Regions from separate parts of the Weizmannia acidilactici genome, predicted to be linked through region 2. Evidence: riboswitches for the same ligand, from Rfam matches in the RefSeq annotation. Region 2 holds a riboswitch; the other holds the start of a gene.

Region 1 (10,001 bases), on a different contig from region 2:
TTACCTGTTTTTCCTGCTCAGCCTTCGAAATTTCCGTGCGCACGTTTAAAATATAGTCATGAATCGCCTTCACGATTTCTTCACGGACCGCTTCATAACGGTTTTCATCATACAGCCCGTCAAGCGCACGGGCAATAAGCTGCAGGCGCTCATCCGTAATGTTAAGGGCCGGGTGCTGTTCAATCCATGAAAATACAGCATCTTCCAGTTCCTGCTTTTGCTCTGTAAACCATTTTTCTAAATGGTCCAGATTTTTACGCAATTCATCGATTACTTGTTTTTTCTCCGACGATTGGCGCTGCAGGCGGACATGCTCTTCGCCGAGGCGTTCTTCTTCCCCTGCAAGCCGCCTAAGTTCGCGCAAAATTTCCGAATGCTGCTTTGCCTCCCGCTTCCAAACGGCAAAATCAAAAGCTTCTTCCTGATGGCGTCCAAAATCCCCCGCATTCACTTCATGCTGGCTGAATGCAGCTTCTTCGGCATCCAGCGCGAGTTCATCCAACATTTCCCGAATGCCATGTTCATGCTGCCGTAATTCTGCTTCGGCCCGATCCTGTTCGAGCCTGTCGCGCCGAAGCTGGTCTTTTTTGGCATCCCATTTTTTCTCCAGCTCGGCAATTGCCGTTTTGAGTTTTGTGGCTCTGTCCTGCTTCTCGCTTTTTTCCTTCTCTAGCCGCCATACTTCATGGTGCTGCAGCCGTTCTTGTTCCGCCTTCAGCACATCCTGCTTCTGCTCGTAATGCTGCTTTTCTGCCTCCATCTTTTCAATCGCCTGCCGGAGTGCTTCACGGCTGGTTTTTAATGTTTCCACTTGCTGCTTTGTTTCCTTAAGCCTCCCGCCCGCCGAATGCCATTTTTGGGCACGCTCCGCTAAAATATACTGGTTGTATAGATGGTACTGCTGGACAAGTTTTTTCGTTGATTCATGTTCCCGCTCCAGCTGCTCCAACTGCTGCTGTGTTTCGTCCATGCTTTCAATTGTGTCGGACAAATGGCGGAGCTCGTCATCTGTCAGCGGCGGCAGCGCGGACTCCAGAATTTCATAGATGACGGTCGGCTTGAAATCTTTCGACAGCTTCGGGCTTCTAAGCTGGATCAATAGCTTAATCAAATCTTCAAAAGCTTCCATTGACTGGAACCCGAAAATATATTTATTGACAAGCTCCATGTATTCTCTTTGCGAATGGACAACATGCCCCCCGAGCCCGATCCGGTTCTCGAGCTCCTTCGCCGACAGTGGAATGCGTTCAGACTGGCGGTTGTGCGCCAATTCAAAATCATAGCCGATCCGTCGGTTATCGGCCAGCACAAAATACCACGATTTCAATGTCTTATTGCGTTTTGCCTGCATGCCGATGCCTGTTGTGATATACTGTTTTGTCCCTTTCTTTTTATATTCCAAGAACAAATAGCCTGTCCGCTCATCATGGCCGGAGACTTCTTTTTCCCCTAGCAGGTAGTCTTCCATTTTCCTTGCTTTTGACCCAAACGGATCAAGCCGGTCAGGAGTTTTTTTCCCGTCGAGCAAAACCGGCAAAATGCTTTGCATCGTCACCGATTTCCCTGAACCGTTTGTGCCGCGCAGCAGCAGCTTGCCGTCCGCAAAATGGAAAATTTCATCGTCGTAATACCAGAAATTCAGCAGGCCAGCGCGGTTCATCACCCATTTTCCTTCTGTCATTTTTTCGCATCCCCTTTCTCAAAATCTGCCGGATACTCGCCCGCAATCACCCCTAAAAGCGGTTTGATGCGGATCAAGGATGCCGCTTCATCCGTTTCGGCCATCATCCATTCTTTCATCGTTTCGACTAGTTCCGTGCAGACCGCCTTTGTGCCGGCGTCGCGGAAATGCTTTGCCCACCCGCCTTCAAGGCGGGCGCGCATTCCATCGATCAGCGCTTCAAATTCGCCGTCTGTCAGCAAAATTTCTCCAGACTCGTTCGGCACATATTTTTCCGGGTGGTCGTGCAATTCTTTCGACAGCTGCAGCATCAAATCCGTTGATCCCTTTGTATTCGGATAAACTTGATGATAACTGCGCGGTTCGGCGGTCGACAAAAACGCCGTATTTTTAAAGACATGGAGCTTGTAATTGCTGTGCTGCTCAATGTCTTCAGAAAGCCGGTTGCGGAAGTTGCGGATATAAAGAAAATCCAAATCCTGCGAATCCGTCCGGTACACCCCCGGCGAGAAAAACAATTTTCGGTACACCCGTTTGCGGCGCTCGTCTTCCTGGTTCAGCTTCCAGTCTTCTTCAAGCAGTTCTGTCCAATCCCGGTAGCTCGTAAAATCATCCGGAAAGCTTCTTAAAAAATAGCGGCTGTATGTTGTCGCTTCGTATAAAACTTCCTGTTCTTCGTACGTGTCAAACCTAGAAATATCGCCGTCAATCGTGCGGATCAACCGGAATTCCATCAACACTTGAACCGCCCGGATTAGAGACTTGCGGTGCGTATAAAGCGTCCAGTCAAGGCCGTCTTCCAACGGATAATTGCTTTGAATTTCCTGGCACAGCTCGGATAAAAGAAACTGTTCATCTACCGCCTTCCCTTCCAAAAAGGAGAGGGCGCAGCAAAAAATCGCATAGTCCATCGGCTCCTGAAAATTTTGGATCCCCATCCACGCCTCGGGTTCAACTGGAATTTTTTCCAGCTTGATAAAATGCTGGTGGATAATCAGCCTGAGCCCAAATTTTTCACCGATGTAGCGGCGCAGCACTTTTTCGCGTTCGCGGATGAGCTGGTACCAGTCGGGATGTTCGGAGCGCAAAATCCAGTAATGATGGAATAACAGATCCATCCCCTGTATCGCTTTTTCATCAAAAATCTGTATCGGTTCCATCAACTGCCTCCCCCCACGAACTGAAAGACAGCATCCGGCATCGTCAGTTTTCCGTCTTCCGATTCCAGTATGATCATTTTGTCCTTATTGATGGAGACCTTCACCACCATCCCGTAATCCGTCTTCACTTCGTGGTTTTTTGCCGCCATCGATTTTCCGATCCAACCGAGTAGCACTTTCCTGACAAACGGTTCGACCATACCAACATCGGCAATCCGGATTTCGCCGTCTTTCATATATTTTTCGATCAGCTGTTTTTCCTGTTCGCGCTCCTTTAAATACGCGAGCCGCTGCTTTTGTTTCTGTTCGCGATTGGACCGGAAGGCACCCGGTTTTGTTTTCTCGCGATACCGGTTCGTGCGCGGCTTGATCTCCCGCATTTCCGGCGTCTCTTCCCACGTCTCGACATGAAGGTTATCGGTCGTTGCCTCTTCCAACTGCAAATGCCGCACCGTCATCGCGCCGAACACGACGGACGATAATCTATGCGCTTCTTCAAACGTCCGGCATTCGACAAACCATTTGGCAAGATGCAAATAATCTTTCTTGCGGCTCCGGAAATGCTGCTGCCGCTCTCCGATCCGCTGCACGTAGCGCGCCATTCTCCGGATCATTTCATTCGTCTGCAGCTGCAGCATCTCCAGTTCGCTCTGCGCCGTGCCGCTCCCCAAAAACCATTGGCGCAAGGATCCCCAATATTCCTGAAACTCCTGCAGCCAGTCTTTTGTGGACAGTGCTGCATCTTCCAAGCGCGGGATTGACTGTCTGTGCTCAACCAATTTTTCAAAAAACGGCGCCATTGCCTCGAAATCGAGTTCGCGCAGCCGTTCCTGGATTTGCAAAGATGTTTTTTGCAGCGACACGATAAAATCGCGCAAATACGCGGTAAATTGGTTTTTGTAAACAAGAAAGGCTTCTGTCTGCATGCGCTGCGTCGTCTTTTCGCTGTTGATATAAGCAATATAATCCGCCGTGTTCGTCCGGATCGTCTGGAAGAAATGGAAAATATCTTCCCAAATATGCATATAATCTTCAGCAGGCTTAACCAGCGGCGTTTTCAATTCGGTTTCAAGTTTTACCAAAGCCTGAAGCAGCCGGTCAAACTGCGAACGTTCCAAAGAACCTTGGAACTGGTCGCCCAATTTTTCCAGCTGGATTAGCATCCGCTCGATTTCAACAGTGTACGGTGTGCACTGGTAGCGGAACCTTTTTTTCTTATATTCTTCGATCGTTTTTGCGTTCGTCATATCCTGGCGGGCAACGAGATTATTCCATTTCACGAGCTGCGCCAACTGCTGATGCAGCTGTTCTTCTTGATAATCGTGAAACTCCGGGATCGAGCGCAGATATTCGAGCACTTCTTCAGGGGCAATAAAATCGCGCATCCGCTCATGCTGCCGGTAGAAAAAACGCAAAATCACCCGGTACTGGGCTGCTGAATCCGCCGTCAAGTAACTTGCTTCGACAACTTTCTTCATGATTTGGTCCAATTCGCTTCACCACGTTTTATTTGGTAACTTTATTGTATAAGATTTGTAGAACTTTGAACATGGAAAAAGCGGCTAATCGCCGCTTTAACTAAAGACTATTTTGACAAAATTTTTACATCGGGATGGTCTTTTGACGCCTTATAAAGGCCACGAAAGATATTTTGTAGTTGTTTAAATCAAGCTTTTTCAATTGTTTTTAAATTTGTCCATTCAATGGTATTCTTAGACATGTTAGACATGGGAACGAAGAAGTACCGGGCAATGGTCGACAAGGCCTCGCGTGAAATTCAACGGTATTCTTAGACATGGAAACTCTACCTTTCATTTGTTTTTCCACAAAAATCATTTTATCAAAGGTGAGCGCTTCTTTTCTTTATTCTTGGTTATGTCTGAATATTATTATCACTATCCGCTCCCCGTAAACATTTTACTCATATCAAAATTTGTCAATCATTTGACAGACAATAAAAAAGGGGGCACCATATTCATGCACCCATCATTCTATTTGTAACTCCTATTCAAAAACGCCTTTGTCCGTTCGTTTCGGGGATTTTCAAAAACCTCAGCCGGCGACCCCATCTCAATAATTTCGCCATTATCCATAAAAATCACCCGGTTGGCGGCCTCTTTAGCAAATCCCATTTCGTGCGTTACGACAATCATTGTCATATTTTCTTCCGCTAAATCCTTCATAACTTTCAGCACTTCGCCTGTCAGTTCCGGATCGAGTGCCGAAGTCGGTTCGTCAAACAGCATAATTTCCGGATTCATCATCAGGGCACGCGCAATGGCCACACGCTGCTTCTGCCCGCCCGACAAATTTGCAGGATAAGCGTCCGCACGATCAGCCAGCCCGATTTTCGTCAAAAGTTCGCTGCTTCTTTGGCGAAGTGCATCAGCCGGCTCCTTCTTTACCATTTTCGGCGCCAGTTCGAGATTTTCCCGGACCGTCAAATGCGGAAAAAGATTATAATGCTGAAACACCATGCCCATTTTCATTGTAATTTTCTTAATGTCCTGCGGTTTGGCATACACCCCGTCCTCCACGAGCCGGCTGCCGAGCACCCGGATTGTGCCACCGTCCACTTCCTCAAGGTGGACAAGGCTGCGCAGCATTGTGCTTTTTCCCGATCCGGACGGGCCGATCACGGCAACAACATCATTTTTATGAACATCAAATGTAATTTGTTTCAATACTTCCAATTTACCGAAAGATTTCCTCAAATTTGAAATTTCAATGACAGCCACTTCGTCCGCCTCCTCTTCTCAAAGGCTTTCATTCTTCCTGATATTCCCCGCCAAACCTATTCAAACGTAAACCTGCGCTCCAGCCATTTGAAAAACAACGTTAAAACCATCGTCATCAGCAAGTAAATCACAGCCGCCACGAAGAACGGCACTACTGTAAAATCACGGTTCACGGCTGTTTCGGCATAGTGGAGCAGTTCCGGAACTGCGACGGCGTATAGCAGCGCCGTGTCTTTTACAAGCGTAACCGATTCATTCGCCACAGCCGGTATCGCGATGCGGAACATTTGCGGCAAAATGACTTTCGTTGTTGTTTGCCATTTGTTTAAGCCGAGCACCTGGGCCGCCTCGTACTGGCCTCTGTCAATCGCCAAAAGCCCGCCGCGGAAAATTTCCGCAAAATACGCGGCGTAATTTAAAATGAACCCTAAACTTGCGGCAATAAACCGGTCCAGAACCAAATACTGCCCGATAACCGGCAACAGCGGGAGCCCGAAACAAATAAACATCAGCTGCAGCAGGAGCGGTGTGCCCCGCATCACATAAATATAAGCCTGTGCAAGCCATGACAACGGCTTAAACCGGCTTCTCACCGCCAATGTCAGCAAAAAACCAAGCGGAAGCGATGCAATGATGGCGATGAAAAACAAAAGCACCGTCATTTGCGCGCCGGAGAGCATCGGCTTTAGGATCGTTTGCATATAATCGGTTGACATGTTGCATATCCTCCAACAGCAAAACAGGGTTTCCCGCGGAAATCCTGTTTTGCCCCCATTTTAATCCAATACTTTATTTGCGCCGAACCATTTTTTCGAAATTTTGGCGGATGTACCATCTTTGTTCATTTCATCCATTGCTTTTTGCAGTTCTTTCAAAAGTTCTGTATTGCCTTTCTTCACGCCGACCCCGTATTTTTCCGGCGCAAGCGATTCTTTCAGGACTTTAAACGTATTTTTCTCTTTCGTCATATAATAATTGATCACAACTTCATCAATGACAACCGCATCGAGACGGCCCGTTTTTAAATCGTTTAAGGCTTGGACATTATCGGAGTACTCTGTTACTTTTTTGATTTTTGATTTGATCGGGTTGGCGTCTAAAGCATCGGCTGCCGAAGAAAGTGACTGCAGGCCGACCACCTTGCCTTGCAAATCACTAAGCTTCGTGATTTTCGAATCAGCAAGTGTGACGACAACCTGGGAATTTTTCAAATAAGGTTTCGTGAACAGCACTTTTTTCTTCCGCTCCGGCGTAATAGTATAGCCGTTCCAAATCAGGTCAATGCGGCCGCTGTTTAATTCCTGTTCTTTCGTGCTCCAGTCAATCGGCTGGAATTTTACTTTTTTCCCCATTTTCTTTGCGGCTGCTTTTGCCATATCAATATCAAATCCGACAATGTTGTTATTTTTATCCCGGAAACCCATTGGGGCGAATTTGTCATCAATGCCGATTACAAGCGTATCGTTTTTTTTCTCCGGAGATTTGCCCGAAGAACATCCTGCCATGACGGAAAGGACTGCCGCAATGATGATCATCACGGATACAAAGCGTTTCATAGAAAATAACCTGCCTTTTATCAATTTACTTTAGTACGTTACCATATTATCGTACTACCAAATTATAATACTGAAAGAGCATAAAAGACAAGATGGGAAATGAAATTTTTTGTTGAAAATGGGCTGTTAAGATTTTACAGTCCATACGCATGAAAAAAAGCCATGAAATCCGGTTGATTCCACAGCTTTACTTACATCAATCCGCTACGGCATATGTGCTTTCGATTTCCCGGATCCGCCTGTACAATTCTTCGTTGACAGGTACCGGGACACCGTATTTTTTGCCGAGTTCGATAACCGTACCTGAAAACAGACCGACTTCGCTATACCGTTTGGCTTCGACATCCTGCACCATCGACGGCTTGCCGCCCGGACTTAACGCTCCGACTACTTTGAGCCAGTACCGGAGATCCTCCTCCCCCAGCGGGAACCCTTCTTTCTCGGATAAGGCCATGACTTCACGCATGGCGGCAATCATCATCTCCCTGGCCGGCCCTTCTTTCTGGATTTCACCGTAATTGCTTTTATATACAGCGACGGTTTGATTGACGCCGACATTGAGCATGAACTTGCCCCAAAGCCTTTTCATCATATTGGTGTCGGCTTCATACGGAAAACCTGCTTTGTCAAAAAATCGCGCAACCCTTTTCATTTTTTCAGAAAAAAGCCCTGGTTCTTTTTCACCGAAACAAAGCATGCCCATATGATCGTATGTCAGGCGGTTTCCGGCCTTTACGGCATCCATCCCTTGGGCGACACAGAATAATATTTTGTCCATTCCGTATGTACTGCCGATGATTTCTTCGCTTGAGATGCCGTTTAAAGCCGACAAAATAATCGTATTCGGCCCGACATGATGTTTCACCGCCTGAATCGCATCTTCCAAACCGTTAAATTTTACGGTAAAGATTAACAAATCCGCAGGTTCGACTATTTCTTCCGGCGTAACATAATGGAAGCTGCAGCGCTCTCCGTTGCAGTAAACGCCATTCTTCTCATACCTTTCAATCCGCTTGCGGTCTGCAATGATCCTCAAATTTCCCTCCGGCATCTTTTTTGATAAATGGTTCCCAAATAAAATACCAAGTGCACCGAGGCCAATGATGGATACCGTTTTGATTTCCGCCATATCCCCCTGCTCCTTTCTTTTTCCATTATTTTACCACAATTCGGATAAAAAAAGCAGCCGCATCAATATGGCTGCTTTTCCCCATTTCTGATGGCCAAATATTCTTCCAACCCTTTTTTCCGCAATTTGCAGGCCGGGCATTCACCACAGCCGTCCGCAATGATGCCGTTATAGCATGTCAAGGTTTTTTCACGGACAAAATCAAATGCACCGAGTTCATCTGCAAGCCGCCATGTTTCCGCTTTGTTAAGCCACATCAACGGCGTATGAATGACAAACTGCTGGTCCATTGAAAGATTCAGCGTCACATTCAATGACTTGACAAACATATCACGGCAGTCCGGATAGCCGCTGAAATCCGTTTCGCAAACGCCGGTGACGATATGTTTGGCGCCGATTTGGCTTGCGAGCACCCCGGCAAAAGACAGAAACAGCAAATTGCGCCCCGGCACGAACGTATTCGGCAGTTCCCCGTTTTCCCCTTCTTTCACCGCAATATCATCCCTTGTCAGTGCATTCGGGGCCAACTGGTTCAACAAACGCATATCGAAGACATGATGCTTCACGCCAAGCTCAGCCGCAATATTTTTCGCACAATCAATCTCCAAACGGTGCCGCTGGCGGTAATCGAATGTCACCGTCTCCACTTCCGAAAATTGTTTCCTCGCCCAAAACAAGCAGGTCGTACTGTCCTGGCCGCCGCTGAAAACGACGAGTGCTTTTTCTTTTTTCAATGGGATCTTCCTTTCAATCAAAAACAGCAACCTAAAAAAGCAGCCGCTGTTTTCTTAGTTTTTTTGGGAGGGTTGCTAAGAACCTCCACCGGATAGCTTCCGAATTTATATTTGATTATAGCATGAAACTGTCCGCGGCTGTGGATAAGCGGGCGCCAAGCTAACTGCTATCTTGTGGAAAAGTTGAAAAATTCATATATTTATACACAACCTTTTCCACACCTATGGATAACTTTGTTTTCACGCCTGAAAACTTTCACAAATCCGACACAAAATGATGTATTTTTTATGATCTACATCACAGTATTCTCAAAAAACACTTTTTAAGATAAATATAGTGGTTATCTGATGCTGCCCTCATAAAACAATCGGGGAGGTGTAAAAGTGAAACGGTATATCCAACTTTTCTTTATGTTTGCCGCAACAGTGCTGATTGTCATGGGGATCCAAAAAGGGTTAAGCACACTTGAACTTCTAAATCTTGATAACTTCTGGGCGAACTATTTTGTATTTTTGATTCTTGCCTACATGATTCTGTCCTTCTTCCTCCATTATTTTTCAAAACGCAAAAAGCAATCTTAAGCAAAACCAGCGGTCTGCCCATCCAGCCGCTGTTTTTTTTCATAATGATCGCAAAACTGATGGATTGTTCCGCCTGCACGTCCACTCCCAGCAATCCGGGAATTTCAACGCTGTTGTTTAAGCGGTAGCCGTCCTGCGAATTTTTCATATGAAAAACCTCTCATTTTGGTTGTTTTTATTTTTTCCTTTGAAAAACGCACAGATCTATTGATTGCTTACTACTTTGTATTGCAAAATAGCCGATTCTTTGCTAAACTATCTTGTATAACAAAGTAGTTGAAACGGAGAAATGCATATGTCGCGAAGCCAACTGTTAAAAGGCATCTTGGACGGCTGCGTGTTGGCTGTGATAGAAAAAGAACCGGTATACGGCTATATCCTTTCGAAAAAACTCCAGGAAACCGGCCTGCTGGATATCAGC
Region 2 (10,001 bases):
CCAGCAAAGGGATATCGTAATCTTCCCTTGTAATATGGTGGCCGCCGCCGAAATTGATCCATTCCATTTGCGGGAGCCACTCGCCGAACTTTTGTTCAACAGCATTCAAAGTTGTTTCCAAATCATCCGCGTTTTGCTGGCAGAGGGTGTGGAAATGCAGCCCGGAAACGCCGTCCAGCAATTCGGGACGGAAATGTTCTTTTGTCACGCCGAAGCGGGATCCCGGGGAACACGGGTCATAAATGGCGTGGCCGACCTGGGTGGAACATTCCGGATTGATGCGCAGGCCGATCTTTTTGCCGGCTTTCAGCACTTTATCCTTAAATTTCTCGAGCTGCGAGAAGGAATTAAAAATAATATGGTCACAGATCGAGATAATTTCATCGATTTCATCATCACGGTAGGCAGCCGAAAAAACATGGTTTTCTTTACCCATTTCCTCATAGCCGAGGCGGGCTTCATACAGGCCACTTGCCGTTGTGCCGCTTAAGTACTTCCCAATGAGCGGATACAGCGTATACATCGAAAAAGCTTTCTGGGCCAAGACAATTTTGCATCCGGTCCGTTTCATGACGCCATTTAAAATTTTCAGGTTGTTTTCAAGTTTCTTTTCATCAATGACATAGCACGGGGTTGGCAGTTGTTCGATCTTCATCAGTCCACAAGCTCCGGATCAAAGCTTTCTTTCCACGGCAGGCCCCATTTGTTCAGGGCTTCCATGAACGGGTCCGGATCAAACTCTTCGATGTTGTAGACGCCTTTGTAATCCCATGTGCCGGTCATCAGCATCATTGCGCCGATCATTGCCGGAACGCCGGTCGTATAAGAAACCGCCTGCGAACCCACTTCTTTGTAGCAGGCTTCGTGGTCGCACACATTGTACAAATAGTATGTTTTGTCTTTGCCATCTTTTTTTCCGCGGAAGATGCAGCCGATATTCGTTTTGCCTTTTGTGCGCGGGCCGAGTGAAGCGGGATCCGGCAGCACAGCTTTTAAGAACTGGAGCGGCACGATTTGTTTGCCTTCGAATTCAATCGGTTCAATGGAAGTCATGCCGACATTTTCGAGGCATTTCAGGTGCGTCAGGTAGCTCTCGCTGAATGTCATGAAGAAACGGATCCGCTTGATGCCCGGGATGTTCAGCGCGAGGGATTCAATTTCTTCATGGTGCAACAAATACATATCCCGCTCGCCGATTTCAGGGAAGTTGTAAACGCGCTTGATTTCCATCGGCTTCGTTTCGACCCACTTGCCGTTTTCCCAGTAGCTGCCGTTTGCAGAAACTTCGCGGATGTTGATTTCCGGATTGAAGTTTGTTGCGAACGGGTAGCCATGGTCTCCGGCATTGCAGTCCAAAATATCAATATACTCAATTTCATCGAAATGGTGTTTCAACGCATAGGCGGAAAAAACGCCGGTCACGCCCGGGTCAAAGCCGCTCCCCAAAAGTGCGGTAATGCCGGCTTCTTTAAAGCGTTCGCGGTAAGCCCACTGCCATTTGTATTCAAACTTTGCCGTATCCTCGGGTTCGTAGTTGGCTGTATCGAGATAGTTTGTTTTTGTGGCGAGGCAAGCTTCCATGATGGTTAAATCCTGGTATGGCAACGCCAAGTTCATGACAACATCCGGTTTTTCTTTTTCAATTAGAGCAATCAGCTCTTCCACATGATTGGCATCCACTTGCGCCGTGGTGACTTTCGTTTTGCCGCCGTCCAGTTTTACTTTTAACGCATCACATTTCGATTTTGTCCGGCTTGCAATGCAGATTTCTTCAAATACTTCGCTGTTTTGGCAACATTTATAGGCAGCTACCGAGGCCACGCCGCCGCAACCGATAATCAATGCTTTTCCCATTCTCTTATCTCCTTCAAAATAGATTTTAAACTTGTGGCATGCCGGAAAAAGGCAAACAAAAAAGCAAGTGCAGATCGCGGGCCCGCGCACAACACTTGCTTCATAAAAATCATCATATTAAAAAAGCATACGAATATCCGGGATAAACGGATATCCATCTGCCATAAAAGTCCTGGGACATTATGGAAGAAAGCTTTTTAATATTCAAATCGGATCAGAGTCTATATAGCAAATAATTACTTTTACCACTCTTATTGATCGTTTCACAAGTTGATGTGCACACGCACCGGTTGTAAAGTAACCAACTTATAAAATTTGAGCTTCCAACTCAATCAATAAGGCAACCAAAAGTTGCCGATTCGGCATTTGACCCGGCTGTCCGTATGGCCTTAACTTCCTTGGTCAAAATTATCTGCTTGGAAAGACTCTTGACGTTGAATATTCGCTTTCCAAATCATACTCTTCTATCCTATCAGCATGCAGGCAAAATAGCAAGGAGAAATTTTTTCAGTATGTGTCAAGTTTTTCTCGACATCGTTTAAAAATCAGTGATGTCCAGCCACTCTTTTTGTACGCTTTTGGCTACCGCACTTTGCTTGCTTCCCTGGATAAGGGCAATCCAAAAAGCCTTTAAACCGGGAATATGGGCACCTCTTTTTGATGATCGCGAAATTTACTCGCTTTCCGCAAGCGTCGCGAGCCTCCTCGCTCGTCCCTCAAGCACACTGGGTCTCTTCTTGCTCGCTTTTCCCGCAGGAGTCTCAGAAATTAGCGATCATTATATATCCTCAGCTTTTTATAGGATGTTGGAATTGCCCCTTATCCAGGTGAAGATATGACAACCTAAAAATCTTGCTTAAATTCCCTATTGCCGATGAAGTGCTTGTATACAGGCTGATCGATCCCTATTTTTCCCTCGAAAAATATTTTACACATACGGCATAAAATATGGTGCCCCTCGGCATGGGGATCACGGTTTCGGGCTTCTGCGTGATGTCGCCAATATGAATGATTTGCTGGCGGCGGACGGCCACAATATGTAAAAGAAACAGCCAATGTTTTGTTGGCCGGCCGCCGACTATTTATTTTCTTCCTCGATCCATACGGAAACGCTGCCCCCGTTGGCCGGGAACCTGGCAAAGCCTTCTTCTTCGATCGTAATTTTCTCCTTCCTTGCACCTGTTACATCCACCCAAATTTCCCCGGCGCGTTCTTTTCCGACAAACATTCTTTTTTCCCCGCCGTTACCGTTTGAAATGACAACAGCACAGCCTGAATGCGGCAGTTCCGAAACGCCGCGGCGCACCCAACCAATCGTATTTGGGTGGTCAAAATAGTCATCCTGTTCGCCGTAAACTTTTTCCAGGCGCACATATAATAGCGGCGCAATAGCATCTTTCTTGCCCGGAATCGGATGGTCTCCGTCGATTCCGTAAAAGTCCCCGTAAAATACACACGGGTAGCCGTCTTTCCGGAGAAGAATCAGGGAATAAGCACTCTGCTTAAACCAGTCTTCCACCCATGATTCAAGGGATTCGCTCGGCTGCGAATCATGGTTGTCGACAAAAGTGACGGCATTCAGCGGGTGTGTTTGGACGAGTGTTTCATCGAAAATGGTTGTTAAGTCAAAATCCCTTCCCTTAATGGAAGCATCGCGCAATTTATAATGCAGCGCGACATCGAACAGGTCGATTTTAAATTCTACATGGTCCAAATATTTTTGGCATGCTTCCAGCTGCGGGTTCCAAAACTCGCCGACAAAATAAAAATTTTTCCCGCGGTGCGCCATTAATTCGGAGGCAAAATCGCGGATAAAATCAAAATTGATATGTTTAATGGCATCGAGCCGGTAACCGTCGCAGCTGGTCGTATCGGCAAGCCATTTGCCCCATTCAATCATTTCCCTTTTGACGTCCGGATGGTTGTAGTCAATATCGGCGTACATCAAGTAATCGAAATTTCCGAATTGGCTGTCCACATTCTCGTTCCAATGCTTATTTTCGCCGACAATGCGGAAAATGCCATTCCGCCCGGTCCGCTGGTCATAATCCACGCCGCTGAAATGGTTGAAATTCCATTTGAAAGAAGAATACTGGCCGTGCCGGTTTTCGAAATTGAATTTCGTCCATCCTTCTATTTCAAACGGTTCTGAGATCTCTTTATTCCGGTCCATTGGGTCGACTTCCACTACCTGAAAAGCTTAGGTTTCATCCGCCCCCGCTTTGTGGTTCATGACCACGTCGATATAGACGCAAATTTCATGCTCGTGGCATGCCCGGATGGCCTCATGCAGTTCCTGTTTGGTTCCGTACTTCGTTCTGACCGTGCCTTTCTGGTCGAATTCACCGAGGTCATAATGGTCATAGACGCCATAGCCGTTGTCTTCGGCTGACTGCCCTTTTGTGACAGGCGGAAGCCACACGGAATCAATCCCGCCCGCTTTTAATTCGGGTGCCAGCTCTTTCAGGCGGTTCCAATGTTTTCCGTCCGCTTTCGTGTTCCATTCAAAAAACTGCATGATCGTATGATTCCGTTCCAAAAGAATTCCCCTTCCGAAAGAAAGAATAGATTGATGATGGGCTTAGTATAATTTTTTATAAAAAATATTCAATAAATTAAGATTTTAATGGCAAAAAAGTCCCGGATCAAAGCTGTTAATTAAATTAGGGTACTATTCCCGGTTTTACCCCGGGAAATCATCTTTTAAAAAGACACAAAAACCCGTTAAAGAACGGGCCTGGTCATTTACGCGGCGATTCTCCCGAAAAATCCTTGCCAAAATACGGTTATAATACGGTTTGCAGCCGTTTCGGCAGAAGGGAACAGGCGGGATCCGTCGGCCTGTTTATGGTTTCCGGTTTTAATGAGGGCGAGATAGGCATAGGCGGCAAACGTTTTACAACCTTATTGTTAATACGGAAGGAAAAGATGCGGATGTAAAAGGAGCGTTGGAAAAGCTTTTGTTTGTTGACGAGGTGACAGGTCCGGAATACGGGAAGAATAAACATTATGAGTTTTATGAAGTTTCCTTGAAGCAAAATCCATATGACAAAAAATCGATTGAATCGATTCCGAAGATCAAAAAACAGGCAGTAAAGGCTTTGCAAGATGCGGGCGTGGCAGGAACCAGCCATCTTTGGATCGGCGGGGTGACGTCTTCCCTTTATGATACGGCCAACACGACGGAAAGGGATATGAAAATATTATGCCGTTTGTCATTTTGATCATTGCGGCGCTTGTATTTGCGTTCGCTTGTCGCCATGGTGTACTTGATTGTGACGGTGTTCTTGTCTTATGTTTCCGCTTTGGGTGCCGGCTGGCTCCTCATCCATTACGGTTTGGGCATTCCGGCCATCCAGGATTTGATTCCGTTCTATGCCTTTGTCTTTCTTGTCGGGTTTGGGGAAGATTACGATATCTTTATGATTTCAAGCATTTGGAAAAATAAACAGCGGCTGCCGCACAAGCGTGCAATTGTGCTCGGTGTGACGGAAACAGGCGCTGTCATTACATCAGCAGGGCTCATTCTTGCCGGCACGTTTGCGGTGTTGACCGTCCTTCCGATCCAGATTTTATTGCAATTCGGGATTGTCACCGCCATCGGTGTCCTGCTGGATACGTTTGTCGTCCGCCCGCTCCTGGTGCCGGCGATTACAACGGTGCTCTGCCGCTATGCGTTCTGGCCGGGGAAATTGTTTGAAAAAGAAGAAGAACCGTTAAAAAGCACAGAATAACTGCTGACCCCTTCTATGTATGATTCGCAGGCGTTCGGAGATACTTCTCCATAAAGACGCCATTCATAGAAGGGGATTTTTACTGTGAAATATCATCAAACGTTTAAACAGGCTGTCCGCCATCAGCAGGAAAAGCAGGCAAGAAAGGGGAAAGGGCGCGGACTTCCATGGTGGCAGCTTTCCCTGATTGGCATCGGCTCCATTATCGGTGCGGGGTTTTTCCTCGGCACTGGGCTGTCGATCCGCCTTGCCGGTCCGTCCATTTTAATCGGCTATTTGTTTGCCGGGGTAACGGCGTATTTTGTGTTCAGCGCGCTCGCAGAAATGACGGTTAATGACCCTCAGCCGGGCTCGTTCCGGACATACGCGAAAAAAGCATTCGGCAGTCCGTACGGTTTTGTCATCGGCTGGATGTACTGGCTGTCCGGCATTCTGATCATGTCGAGCGAAATTGTCGCCCTTTCCACTTTTACGCAATTTTGGTTTCCGCATACCCCGCTTTGGATTTTTACGATTGTATTTGCCCTCCTTGGCTTTGGCATCAATTTGATGGGCATGCAAAATTTCGGGAAAATTGAATCGCTGTTTGCGATGATTAAATTATCGACATTGGTCGTTTTCATTGTTTTCGGCGTGCTGTTTTTACTGGGCGCCATCCATCCGTCGGCGGGCAATACGGTCAGGTCGCCGGGGAACTTTCAGCTTTTTCCGAACGGCATCACAGGGCTGTGGTCTGCGCTGATTTTTATCTTTTTTTCCTTCGGCGGTATGGAAGTGGTCGGTGTGGCATCCGCTGAGCTGAAAAATCAAAAAGATATTCCGAAAACCGGATACGGCCTTTTGATCACGCTTGTCGCCATATATGTGCTATCTTTGCTGTTTGTCGTGCTGATGGCAGGTTGGCGGGCGGTCAATGCTTCGGAAAGCCCGTTTGTGACGGCATTATCGGCTTTCCATATTCCTTATCTCGATTCCATATTCAACGTGATTATTATCAGTGCTGCGTTTTCCACAATGGTCGGCGCGCTGTTTTCCATTACACAGATTTTAGTGGCGCTTGCCGATGACGGGGACGCGCCGAAAAAGCTGGAAGAGAAAAATAAAAGAGGGGTGGCCATTTATGCTTTGCTGCTGACGGCTGCAGGGCTTGCGGTTTCCGTACTGTTTTCCTTCCTACTGCCAAAAACACTGTATGAATATGTCACGACCGCGGCAGGTGTACTCTTGATTTTAAACTGGGTCAATATTTTGGCTTCCCATATTAAATTGCATCCGACGTATGCGCGGAAACAGGGAACGTATAAGGTATTTGGTTATCCCTTCACTTCCTTTGCCGGGATCGCCTTTATATTGGCGGTGATTTCAGGCGGGCTTCTGCACAGAAACGAAAGGATCGGCCTGCTCGTCAGTTTCGGCCTGATGTTTGCCATTTTCCTGTGCAGCAAATGGATGCGCCGCAGAAACCGCGCAGCAACGCCCCGCCCGGAACCGGATGGGCCTGTTTTTGAATAGGATGAAAAGGATTAATATTGAAACCCGATTTCAAGCTTTTTGTACGATTGATCCCGGGTAATGGAACCGGTATGTCGGAAAGCAACCAGACGGCTGCCGTCTACGAAGCGGAAACGAGCCTGTATATAGAAATCGTGATGGTTTTGGCCATCGTCGTGATTGTCGCTGCTTCCCTCGGCCGGCATTTTTCACATCCGCACAGAAAGCTTCTCCCGTGATTAGATCGGCTTGTATTGGTACACTAAAAGATGAACTTTTAAAATGGGAGGAATCACAATGGCAGTACAACAGCTCCACACAGTGGAAGAACTGGAACAATTTGTTCAGGGAAGCGGCAAGCGCCTGCTTTTTAAGCACAGTACAAGATGCCCGATCAGCGCAAAAGCCCACGAAGAATTTCTCGGATTTGTAAAAGAAACGGATATCCCGGCGGCCGAGGTGTTGGTCATTGAAGACCGGCCTGTTTCCAATCACATTGCGGAAACGTTCGGCATCCGGCACGAGTCCCCACAAATTTTTCTCCTTGAAAACGGGGAAGTGCGCTGGAATGAGGACCATGCGAAAATTACACGCGAAGCCATCCAACAAGCCGTACAGTAAAAGGGGGTTTACATGCCCGGCAAAATTTTTTAAAATAGGAACGAAACAACTACCCGATCGGGAGAGGTTCATAGCTCAACCCTCTATAAAAAACTATGGATAAATGGAATGTACCGCCATGTCCATAAAGGATATGGCTTTTTTTCATCTTATTCGGAAAATAAGGGTTCGGGATCTCTCCTGGAAAAAATGGCGGGGAACATTTTTTCGAGGAGGTTTTTTATGGCTGGAAGAAAGCAAGAAGAAGGATTGAAGGATTTAACGCTGCTGGGGAACCAGAAAACAAAATACCCTACGGACTATGATCCGGGTGTATTGGAGGCGGTCAATAACCTGCATGCAGACCGTGATTATTTTGTGAAATTTAACTGCCCGGAATTTACGAGTTTATGCCCGCTTACCGGCCAGCCGGATTTTGCAACGATCTATGTTTCCTATATCCCGGACAAAAAAATCGTTGAAAGCAAATCTTTAAAATTGTATTTGTTCAGTTTCCGAAACCACGGCGATTTTCACGAAGACTGCGTGAATATCATTATGGACGATCTTATCAAGCTGCTTGATCCCCGATATATCGAAGTCTGGGGGAAATTTACACCGCGCGGCGGGATTTCAATCGATCCTTGGTGCAATTACGGGAAACCGGGAACAAAATACGAAGAAATGGCCCATTACCGCTTGATGAACCATGACATGTATCCCGAAAAAGTGGATAACCGGTAAGGGGGGACAAGGATGAATGCTTATTTGAACGGGATATTTGTCGGGCTCTTGATTTTATCGAACATCGTATCCGTTAAGCTTTTCCATATCGGTGATGCGATTGTGCTGCCGGCCGCCGCCGTTATTTATATTTTTACTTATCCGCTTGTTGATGTGACTGTGGAAGTTTACGGGAAAAAAGCAGGCAGGGCGACGGTCCAGGCCGGGTTTATTACACAGATTTTGGCGATGATTTTTATTCTGATCACGATCCATCTGCCTGCAGCGCCTGCATTCGGGCACCAGGATGCGTTTGAAACGATTTTAAGCGGCAGTTTCCGTGTCATTCTTGCCAGCCTCGTTTCCTATATCATCAGCCAAAACCTGGATGTGTTCGTCTTCAATAAATTGAAGAAAAAGCACGGCAGAAAAAAGCTGTGGCTGCGCAACAATGCTTCTACAATGCTGAGCCAATTGATTGATACATCCATTTTTATTACCATTGCTTTTTACGGAACGGTGCCGGTCCGGGTACTCGGGACGCTGATTTTTACCCAATATATATTTAAATTTGCGGCTTCCATTGTGATGACACCGGTCGTTTATTTGCTTGTCGGCATGATACGCAAAGCCAAGAAAGATAGTGATCCACAGGTTGGCCGGGAAGTGCTTGAAAAAATTTAATGTTTCGCCCCGCTCGATTGGCGGGGTTTTACAATTTTGTGAATTGGGAGCGGTTTCCTTTGTGTGTTGATCGGCCCGGAGTAAAATAAAATTGCGGCATTTTTTAATCCCGAAACAGAAAGGAAGTCTTCTTCATGAGCATGGTTTTACATGATATGAAACATGCAGTAGATGAACAGTACAAGCTTTATATCGGCGGCAAATGGGTTGAAGGGACAAGCGGGAGGAAAATCACAAGTTACAATCCGGGCAATGGCGAAAAACTGTCGGAGTTTGTCGATGCAAGCCATGCAGATGTGGATGCTGCTGTTGAAGCGGCAACGGAAGCTTTGCAATCCTGGAAAAAGACTAGCATTCTTGAAAGAAGCCAAATGCTGTTGAAAATAGCGGATTTGATCGATGAAAATGCGGAACATCTCGCTTTGGTCGAAACGCTCGATAACGGCAAGCCTTTAAGGGAAACAAAAGGGATTGACATTCCTTTAAGCGCCGACCATTTTCGCTATTTTGCCGGCGTGATTCGCTCGGAAGAAGGAACGGCAAAAGCATTGGATGAAGAAACGATCACGATCAACTTGAAAGAGCCGATCGGCGTTGTCGGGCAGATTGTCCCTTGGAACTTCCCGCTTTTGATGGCAGCGTGGAAAATTGCGCCGGCGATTGCGGTGGGTAACACGGTTGTCATCCATCCGTCATCCTCCACATCGCTCAGCCTTTTGGAACTGGCAAAGCTTTTGGATCAAGTGCTGCCGGCCGGGGTTGTGAATGTCGTTACAGGCAGAGGGTCGGATTCCGGGAATTATATGCTGGAACACCCGGGCTTCAGCAAATTGGCGTTTACCGGTTCAACAGAAGTCGGCTACACAGTGGCAAAAGCGGCTGCTGATAAATTAATCCCGGCAACTTTGGAACTGG

What was found. A riboswitch is a leader RNA that binds a small molecule or an ion and turns the genes downstream of it on or off. The one in region 2 is predicted to bind preQ1.
Region 1: another riboswitch for preQ1. It lies ahead of queC (7-cyano-7-deazaguanine synthase QueC); the one in region 2 lies ahead of queF (preQ(1) synthase).

What each region holds. Positions count from the first base shown of each region.
Region 1 is NZ_BKZR01000005.1:91,271-101,271, forward strand. Features, by position in the region: gene GBH70_RS03105 (TIGR02680 family protein) at 1-1,681, opposite strand, end outside; gene GBH70_RS03110 (TIGR02678 family protein) at 1,678-2,841, opposite strand; gene GBH70_RS03115 (TIGR02677 family protein) at 2,841-4,331, opposite strand; gene GBH70_RS03120 (amino acid ABC transporter ATP-binding protein) at 4,833-5,579, opposite strand; gene GBH70_RS03125 (amino acid ABC transporter permease) at 5,636-6,295, opposite strand; gene GBH70_RS03130 (amino acid ABC transporter substrate-binding protein) at 6,356-7,084, opposite strand; gene GBH70_RS03135 (ketopantoate reductase family protein) at 7,332-8,264, opposite strand; gene queC (7-cyano-7-deazaguanine synthase QueC) at 8,327-8,998, opposite strand; PreQ1 riboswitch class I at 9,047-9,090, opposite strand; gene GBH70_RS16620 (hypothetical protein) at 9,435-9,728, opposite strand; gene GBH70_RS03150 (PadR family transcriptional regulator) at 9,876-10,001, shown strand, end outside.
Region 2 is NZ_BKZR01000031.1:7,655-17,655, reverse strand. Features, by position in the region: gene nspC (carboxynorspermidine decarboxylase) at 1-655, opposite strand, end outside; gene GBH70_RS11675 (saccharopine dehydrogenase family protein) at 655-1,854, opposite strand; partial or broken gene GBH70_RS11670 (alpha-amylase) at 2,933-4,393, opposite strand; partial or broken gene GBH70_RS11665 (MMPL family transporter) at 4,758-5,588, shown strand; gene GBH70_RS11660 (amino acid permease) at 5,673-7,100, shown strand; gene GBH70_RS11655 (hypothetical protein) at 7,118-7,318, shown strand; gene ytxJ (bacillithiol system redox-active protein YtxJ) at 7,377-7,700, shown strand; PreQ1 riboswitch class I at 7,758-7,803, shown strand; gene queF (preQ(1) synthase) at 7,923-8,423, shown strand; gene GBH70_RS11640 (queuosine precursor transporter) at 8,436-9,086, shown strand; gene GBH70_RS11635 (aldehyde dehydrogenase family protein) at 9,221-10,001, shown strand, end outside.